One region of the Alkalimarinus coralli genome, then DNA from elsewhere that is predicted to be linked to it. Evidence: predicted binding sites of a transcription regulator. Region 1 holds the regulator's gene; each other region holds the start of a gene.
What was found. The regulator sigma-54, encoded in region 1, starts transcription at its own class of promoters, with help from an activator protein. The targets are predictions, from matches to a motif close to GTTGGCACGNNNNTNGNNT.
Positions count from the first base shown of each region.

Region 2: MY523_RS08010 (PEP-CTERM sorting domain-containing protein) is a predicted target of sigma-54. The motif match lies at 1,644-1,662, and genes of this name have one in related genera.
Region 3: MY523_RS03895 (PEP-CTERM sorting domain-containing protein) is a predicted target of sigma-54. The motif match lies at 1,456-1,474, and genes of this name have one in related genera.

Region 1 covers NZ_CP096016.1:649,249-652,386, reverse strand. The annotation lists gene lptB (LPS export ABC transporter ATP-binding protein) at 1-371, shown strand, start outside; gene MY523_RS02870 (RNA polymerase factor sigma-54) at 592-2,121, shown strand; gene hpf (ribosome hibernation promoting factor) at 2,431-2,739, shown strand; gene ptsN (PTS IIA-like nitrogen regulatory protein PtsN) at 2,773-3,138, shown strand, end outside.
Region 2 covers NZ_CP096016.1:1,808,091-1,811,228, reverse strand. The annotation lists gene murB (UDP-N-acetylmuramate dehydrogenase) at 1-761, shown strand, start outside; gene MY523_RS08010 (PEP-CTERM sorting domain-containing protein) at 844-1,578, opposite strand; gene tviB (Vi polysaccharide biosynthesis UDP-N-acetylglucosamine C-6 dehydrogenase TviB) at 1,903-3,138, opposite strand, start outside.
Region 3 covers NZ_CP096016.1:879,377-882,514, forward strand. The annotation lists gene MY523_RS03885 (hypothetical protein) at 1-275, shown strand, start outside; gene hisA (phosphoribosylformimino-5-aminoimidazole carboxamide ribotide isomerase) at 465-1,235, opposite strand; gene MY523_RS03895 (PEP-CTERM sorting domain-containing protein) at 1,529-2,200, shown strand; gene MY523_RS03900 (3-oxoacyl-ACP reductase) at 2,378-3,138, opposite strand, start outside.

The DNA of each region.
Region 1 (3,138 bases):
AAACCCTTCTTCAAGAGTTTCACATTACACATATAAAAGATAGCTTAGGTATGAGCCTGTCAGGTGGCGAACGCCGCCGTGTAGAAATCGCTCGCGCATTAGCCACTGAGCCGGATTTTATACTACTTGACGAGCCATTTGCCGGGGTTGACCCAATTTCTGTAAGCGACATCAAGCAGATCGTCACCCATTTGAAAGAGAAAGGGATAGGCGTACTAATAACAGACCATAATGTTCGGGAAACCCTTGATATTTGTGAGAAAGCGTATATCGTGAGCGACGGACACATTATAGCGTCGGGCACTGCGGAAGATGTTCTGTCAAACCAACAAGTTAAAGATGTATATCTAGGAGAACAATTTAGGCTTTAATAGTCTCCCCAAGCGTTACAGTGCTCAAATATTAATAATAGCGCTTGCCATGACTACTATTTTTTCAATCTCCTAACTAAAATATGATTAACCGGAAATAATAAAACAACTGACTCGGAAGTGGTTTACACTAAACCTGGTAGAGACAATAAAATAACTAAACAATGAGGAGACCTTGTTCATTGATGGTTTTGCATAAGGCGGTAGGTAATCAATGGTCATGAAAGCATCACTTCAGCTCAAACTAGGTCAGCAGCTGACAATGACCCCTCAACTGCAGCAGGCAATACGCTTACTGCAGCTTTCTACTCTTGATTTGCAGCAGGAAATCCAAGAGGCCCTTGAGTCCAATCCAATGCTGGAAATATCTGACGATGATCGTAATCGATCCGAGAACCCGGATACAGAGACCTCCTCCCAAGAGCAAAACACAGCCGATGATTCTGCATCGCAAGCTAAAGAGTCCATGGCAGAAGCCAGCTCAGAAGGCTCTGATGAAATTATGAACGCAGAAGACTGGTCTGACAGCATTCCAAATGACTTGCCAGTAGATACCGCATGGGATGACATTTACCCCAACAACGCACCGTCTGGTCCTGCCCCAGAAGAAGATAGCGACTTTGAGTCACGTAACAGCGTGGGCGAATCCCTTCAGGATCATCTGCTTTGGCAACTCAACCTGACCCCCATGTCAGACATTGATAAACTGATCGCCATGTCTATCATTGACTCAGTTAATACCGATGGCTATTTATCCAGCACCGTTGAGGAGATCTTATCCGGTTTTGCTGAAACCAATCAGGAAGAAGCGAGCGAGCACGAAGTTGAGCTAGACGAAGTACAAGCGGTTCTAAAACGAATTCAACATTTTGATCCGCCAGGGGTAGCCAGTCGAGACCTGCAAGAGTGCCTGCTAATCCAACTCAATCAGCTTCCAGATAGCACACCATGGTTACCTCAGGCAAAACTGGTCATCAACCATTACCTCAATCTTTTAGGCAACCGGGACTACGCCCAACTGATAAGACGCAGCCGCATAAAAGAGACCGACCTTAAACAGGTTATCAAACTCATTCAATCACTTAACCCTCGACCAGGCGAGCAGATCAGCGGTAATACACCCGAGTATGTTGTTCCAGATGTGGTTGTCAAAAAGGTTAATGAGCGTTGGAAAGTGGAGCTCAACCCGGAAATTGCCCCTAAGATAAGGGTTAATTCAAGCTACGCATCACTCGTTAAACGAGCTGACAGTAGTGCTGACAACACTTATATGAAGGATCAGTTACAAGAGGCCAAGTGGTTTATTAAAAGCTTACAAAGTCGTAATGAGACACTGCTGAAGGTTTCCAGTAAGATCGTGGAACATCAACAAGGTTTTCTTGATCATGGTGAAGAGGCAATGAAGCCTCTTATTCTGCATGATATAGCGGAGGCCGTAGATATGCATGAGTCAACCATATCAAGGGTCACCACCCAAAAATTCATGCATACTCCCAGAGGCATATTTGAACTTAAATATTTCTTCTCCAGCCATGTAAGCACAGCATCTGGAGGCGAGTGTTCATCAACCGCAATTCGCGCCATCATTAAAAAACTGGTAGCGGCTGAATCTGCCAAAAAACCGCTAAGCGATAGCAAAATAGCAACGATACTCGACGAACAAGGTATCAAAGTAGCAAGACGAACCATCGCAAAATATCGCGAAGCGATGTCAATACCCCCATCAAATGAACGAAAACGTTTAGTATAATTTTAGTTATGAGGGGTATTCAGAATTAAACGGTTTTGAGTCAATAAATGGATTAGCTAATATGCTAAGATTGTTGGCATCAAAAGATAGGCTTGGCGGGGCTTAACACAAGCCCAGGCAAAGCGTCATCAAGAAAGTAAAGTGAAAAACAAAGGCAATGAAGTTCTGTTCCCTTGCTGATCACTGCCAGGAATTGAGTTAACGCTATTCGGATGTTTCACTAGTAGACTCATTGCTAGTCGCACATTCAAACGCGCCTCAATATGTAGAAGATTTCAGGGAACACAAAAACGATACTAGGAGCGAAATATGCAATTGAATATTACGGGACACCACGTTGATCTGACAGACTCTTTGAAAGACTATGTTAGCAGCAAGCTCGAAAAGCTTGAACGACACTTTGACCATATCAGCAACGTTCAGGTTACATTATCAGTTCAAAAACTTCGTCAAATTGCAGAAGCGACCCTTCATATCAGTGGCGCCGATATTCATGCTACAGCAGAGCAGGAAGACATGTACGCAGCAATAGATATGCTGGTAGACAAGCTCGACCGTCAAATTCTTAAGCATAAAGAGAAGAATGTCGACAGACTTCACGGTGCATCCGCACGATAAGTTACTTGCCATAGAATAGAATAAGCATTAATAATGACCGATACGTCAGTTTCAATTCAATCTATACTGTCTCCCGAGCTGGCTCTTTGCAGCCTGCCCGGGAGCAGCAAAAAGAAAGTTCTGGAAGAAATTGCGCAGCGAATAGCGCAACAATATCCAGATATTAATGAAAACACGATCTTTAACAGCCTGATCGGTAGAGAACGATTAGGCAGTACTGGCATTGGTCAAGGAATCGCAATTCCTCACTGCAGGCTGGAAAACTGCCACAAAGTAATCGGAGCCTTGCTAACGCTTAATCAGAAAGTGCCCTTTGATTCGATCGATAATGAGCCTGTTGACCTGCTGTTTGTACTTATCGTCCCACAAGAAGCAACCAGTGAACACTTGGAGTTACTC
Region 2 (3,138 bases), 1.2 Mb from region 1:
CAGACTTCACTGTCGGGGCGGGCGAGAACTGGCATGATTTTGTGCTTTTTACATTAGGTCAGGGCTACAGTGGCGTTGAAAATTTATCGCTAATCCCCGGAACTGTTGGGGCTGCACCTGTTCAAAATATTGGTGCCTATGGTGTAGAGATTAAAGACGTACTGGTTGAAGTGTCTGTTGTCGACCTTGAGGCCGACAGTTTGGAACCGATTACTTTAATAGGGGCTGATCTTGACTTTGGGTATAGAGACAGTCTGTTCAAAAGGCTGCCCGGTAGATTTATTATTGTCTCTGTGAAGGTGCGGCTTAATAAAAATGGCCAGCTAAAAACGTCTTATGGTGATATTAAGAACAGGCTGCCAAAGGCGGCAATAACGGCTAAAGATGTCAGTAATGCAGTTATTGAGGCAAGGAAAAGTAAACTGCCTGATGTGCAAAGTACGCCCAATGCTGGGAGTTTTTTCAAGAACCCGGTGGTAGAGAAGGCTAAGCTGGACTTGCTGCTTGAGACATATCCCGATACGGTATTTTATGATATCGGCAGTGGGTTGTATAAGTTGGCTGCTGGCTGGCTCATTCAGGAGGCAGGCTGGAAAGGGTATCGTGAAGAACGAGTGGGGGTTCACTCGATGCAGGCGCTAGTGCTGATAAACCATAATAGCGGCTCATCAACAGATATTCTTAATCTCGCCGAGCGGATAAATAAATCTGTAAAATCTAAATTCGGTATTTCGTTAGAGATTGAGCCGGTTTTATTGTAATTAGGTTTTTATGCAATGGCGGTCGTTGTTTTTAAAGTAAAAAACCCAGCATAAAGCCGGGTTTTTACTATCCAAGTGCTGATTAAGCTTTCTTGTTGCGACGAGCCATGCCCGCTCCAAGAAGGCCTAAGCCTAAAAGAGCGACACTGCTTGGCTCTGGCACTTTACCAACGATAATGTCGTCAATACCCCAGCCATCGTTATCAGCCCAGCTACCGTCTGCTAGCAAGTTGTTAAAAACAATTTTTGCATAAGTTACGCTTGGGTCAAAGTGCGCAGTGACGTACTGAAGATTACCGTTTGGTGTGTTACCCAAAAGGTCGATTGATTGAGTGGTTCCATCGTCAAACTCAACATTTAGGAATGCTTCAACATCGCCTACATCGCTTAAGTAGAAGCCGATATCGCTGAAAGATGAAACAGGATCAAGAGCCAGTTCCCAAACAACCTTGGTTGAATCGTTGCTGTCTAGCCAGTTTGTACCGCCTGCTGTAGTGTTTTTACGGCCAGAGAATACTGTTGTAGATGCTTCAGAAACAGCCAGTGTTGCCCCATATGACCCTGGTGTAGCAGTTGCTTCTGATGTAAACGAGCCAACTGAGGTGTTTACCGTTGTACCGCTGTTGTCTGCGCCGCCAGCAACGGTTGTAAAACCATTTTCAAACGTTTCTTTCGTCGAAGTTATAAAGTTGCTTTCGTAAAAGGCACCGTATGCAAGTACTTCTGCATCGGTTCCTGTTATTACGTTGGTAATTACTGATGCGTTAGTAGCCGCTGATGCTGCAGTGATTGCTGCTGCCAGTACTAGTCTTTTCATGTCTTTAATTCCTTTTTTAGTTATGAGGATTATGTTTAATCCACTGCTTTATACATAACCTAATTAAGCAAGTCATGGGCCATAATTGTAAAATGCAATGAATACAGCTAGATAGGTTTGTTTTTTTGTTGAGGTAGGGAGTGGTAATTGTCTGGGTGTAAAAAAAGCTGACTGCGGTTGGTTGGGCAATGAAAGGCTTAGGGCGAGTGTTACCAGGGAGTGTGAAGGTGTATTACTAGGGTGTGTGAAGGTGGGAGTTAATAGAGAGGGTGCAGTGTAGGTATTTTCTGCACCCTCTCTTTGTTCCCAGGTAAACTTATTGGTTTAAAGTCTTGCGTCTATCTGTTCTTTATCAAGCAGTGATTTTACGTCATAAAGGACTGAGTTCGTGTGGCCAAGCGCTTTGATTGCCGACGTTCCCATGTTTTTAAAGTGGTCATGTGATACCGCCAGAATAACAGCGTCGTAGGTGTCTGCCTCAGGTTTGCTAATGAGGTCGTAGCCATACTCTTCGCTTACTTGCTCTTTGTTGGCCCAAGGGTCAAAAATATCGACATTGGCGTGATATGTTTTTAGCTCTTCGACTATGTCGGTCACTCGCGTATTGCGAATATCCGGGCAGTTTTCTTTGAAGGTAAGGCCTAAAATCAATACCCTGGAATCGACTACGTGAATTTTACGTTTCATCATCAGTTTTACAACTGATTCAGCAATATGGGCGCCCATTTGATCGTTAATTCGTCTTCCAGAGAGGATTACCTCTGGATGATAACCGATAGCCTGTGCTTTGTGGGTAAGGTAATAGGGGTCAACACCGATGCAATGTCCGCCAACCAGTCCGGGCCTGAAAGGCAGAAAATTCCACTTTGTTCCGGCGGCTTCAAGTACTTCAAGGGTGTCTATATTTAGCTTATTGAAAATCAGAGAAAGTTCATTAACCAGTGCGATGTTAACGTCGCGCTGTGTATTCTCGATGACTTTGGCGGCTTCTGCGACTCTTATGCTGCTGGCCAGGTGTGTGCCAGCTGTGATGACGGATTTATATAGATTGTCAACGAACCGCGCGATTTCCGGTGTGGAGCCTGAGGTTACTTTCAGAATATTGGTGACTCTATGCTCTTTGTCGCCAGGGTTTATCCTTTCAGGACTATAGCCTGCAAAAAAATCCTCATTAAACTTGAGTCCGGATGCAGCTTCCAGAACCGGAATACACTCTTCTTCAGTCGCTCCAGGGTAAACGGTTGACTCATATATGACGATATCGCCTTTTTTTAATACTGCGCCAATCGTTTTACTGGAGTTGATAAGGGGGGACAGGTCTGGGGTTTTGAATTCGTCAATTGGAGTAGGTACGGTGACAATGAAGACGTTGCACTCTTTTATGTCATCGGCTGAGCTTGTAAAGTTGAGTTGCGTTGCTGTTGATAAAAGCTCACTTTCCACCTCAAGTGTTGAATCAACACCGCTTTGGAGTTCATTAATTCGAGGCTGGTTTATATCAAAGCCAGTGGTAGGGTACTTTTTACCAAATTCTACCGCAAGTGGAAGCCCGACATAGCC
Region 3 (3,138 bases), 230 kb from region 1:
ATGTAGGCCCAGGTGAAACATTCGACTACCGGGCAAATTGTCGAAACCCTGGAGAAGTGCCTATTGGTGGTGGGGCTCAGATAATTGTCGCAAATGACGATGATAGCTATAAAAAAGGGCTGGTGCTCTGTGAGAGTTATCCATATTTGCTAAGTGGAAGCGAGGGATGGGTTATAAGATACCAAAACGTTTCACAGTCCAACGTGTGCGGTATGTTCAGGGTGTATCTTGTCTGCCAGACTGGTGCGACTTATCAGTCTGATATCGTGGGGTAGCTACAGCGTATACAAAAAAAGGGGGCTCTATAACAACGGTTCTAATGGCTTGACGGCCTCTTTTGGAATCTGGATAAGGTCCTTCAAGGGCACTATCCAGGTTCCATACCGGTGAATAAGTTAAGCGAGTAGCGTGTTGGTCTGATTAGCTACTTAGTCGGCTTAACAGGGTTCGTTGCATTTATGGTTCTATCCGCGGCCGTTATTTTCGTTATTCCATTTAATGCATTCTTCAAGTGTTATGCCGCTGCCACCAAAAATATCTAAAGCACTGCCGATGGTTAAATCTACGTTACCGTCAGATAGCTGCTGAACCTTTTCAAGGTCTGCAATGTTGCGCGCTCCGCCAGCATAAACGGTAGGGATTGTCACTGTGCGTCCTAACAACGTAACAAGTTCGCTATCGATTCCACCTTGCAAGCCTTCAACATCAGCGGCGTGAATCAAAAATTCATCGCAGTGGGAGGCAAGTTTTAATAAGGTTTCTTCGTTAACTTCAGTATTAGTAACGGTTTGCCAGCGGTTGGTGGCGATAAACCAGCTATCGTCTTTTTTACGGCAACTTAAATCGAGCACCAAGTGTTGTTTTCCAACTTCGGCTTTAATGCGCTCTAAGCGCTGCCATGAGAACTGATTATTCTCAAATAAATAAGAGGTCACAATGATATGACTCGCACCAGCATCAAGGTATGAGACTGCATTTTCCGCATTAATACCACCGCCAACTTGCAGTCCGCCTGGCCAGGTATTCAATGCCAATTTCACTTGCGCCTGATTGCCTTCGCCTAAAGCAATGACATGGCCACCGGTTAAGTTATGGTCGCGGTATAGTTTTGCGTAATACGCGGCATCGTATTCACTGACATAGTTTGTTTGCGCGCCACTGGCGCTTAAGCTGCCACCAACGATTTGTTTAACTTTGCCTTGGTGCAAGTCGATACAGGGGCGAAATTGTGTCACGGGGCTCTCCGGTAAATATCTGTGCGGGTATTATGCCTCGTAAGAAAAGAGTTCCCAATAAGCAATTTCAATTTTAAGAGAATATTTAGTTGATGCTGCCTGGTGTTTAAGCGGTATTCAGTAATCGTCGTTTAATGCATTGCGCGTTGCAAAAATGTCGATGTTTTTTACGCAGATAAATATTCCTTTTTCTAACACTTTGTAAGTACGACAAAAAAATATTGGTATAGTTATTGTATGTTGAATCGCGGTTATCTTAGCCATTAATCTAAACCAATGGATGGAGAGTTATAATGAAGAAATCGTTACAACTATTAGTAGGGCTATTCGCAAGTTTTGGCGCTATTCAAGCTAGCGCCATACCTGTTTATTTGAACCAAGATAATATATCTGTGCAAGTAGGTGCTGGCACCACTGCTACAACTTCGAACAATACGTTTTTCGGAGGCAACACCATAGATAAAGTTATTGACGCCCCAAGTGCAGGCGCGGCAGAGATCCACAGTCAAGCCTCGCATATCTGGTATTCGGGCGGCGGCTTAGAGTTGCTTTTTGACTTCGGCACTCAATATGATTTGTCTACGTTACATTTTTGGAACTACCATGGAGAGTCATACGACGTCGATAAAATTGATTTTACGTTTTTTGATTCCACAAGCACGCAAGTAGGTGCCCTTTCGTTAATGCCAGATCTTGGCTCTTCACCTAGTATATACGCGCAAGATATAGCACTGGCTGCTCCGCTAAACGTGCAGTATGTGACGGCGTTTTTGTCGGGAACCAATGGCCAGGTGGATTTCCAGAATATTGGTTTTACCGCAGACTTATCGACGGATCGTTGTCTGACCAACCCCAGCGACCCTATTTGTGATCCAGGTGGACCATCTTCATCAGTACCGGAGCCGAGCTCGTTAATGCTGTTTGGGCTTGCCGCCCTTGTACTGGGTAGGAGAAGATCAAACTAGCTAGCCCATAACTAAAGCCCGCTAGTTTTCTCGTGGGCTTGAACGTCTAAGTCTGTAGAAGAAACAAGGCCCTCAAAGGGCCTTGTTTTGGGTAAGCACATTAATCGTTAAAGTTTCCAACTTAAAGGTGCAGGTTTCGAACTTGATGTGTTGTTATCAGGCGCTTCTTGGCAAGTGTTACTTACCAATCAAGCTCTGTCCGCACACTCTTAAAACATTACCATTCACGCCTTGAGAAGCCGGGCTTGAGAAGAAGGCGATGGCTTCTGCGACATCTTCTGGTTGGCCGCCTTGATTAAGCGAGTTCATGCGTCTGCCAGCCTCTCTAATCATAAATGGAATCGCTGCGGTCATTTGCGTTTCAATAAACCCTGGAGCTACGGCATTAATCGTTATACCGCCCTTGAGTTGCTTGCTTAAGGATTCAACATAACCAATGACACCGGATTTTGAAGCCGCATAGTTGCTTTGCCCAACATTACCGGCGATACCGCTGATTGATGAGACGCAGACAATACGCGCGTTTTTGTTAAATACTTCGTTGGCAAAGAGTGCGTCGTTAATACGTTCTTCTGATGATAAGTTTATATCGATCAGTAGATCCCAGAAGTGATCAGGCATTCTGCCGAGGGTCTTATCCCGTGTGATACCGGCGTTGTGAACGACGATATCCAGCCCACCAAACTTCTCTTTAAAGTATGATGAAATAACCTCTGGCGCGTTGGGCTCAGTAATATCAAGCGCCAACGTATTGCCACCAATGCTGGTTGCGACAGATTCCAGCGCTTCTTTGGCTTGAGGGACGTCCAGGCAGACCACGTGCGCACCGTCTCGGGCGAGTGTTTTGGCGATGGCTTCACCAATACCGCGTGATGCGCCAGTAACCAATGCTACTTTGCCATTAAGCGGCGCGTTCCAGTCCAGCGCAGATTTGGGCT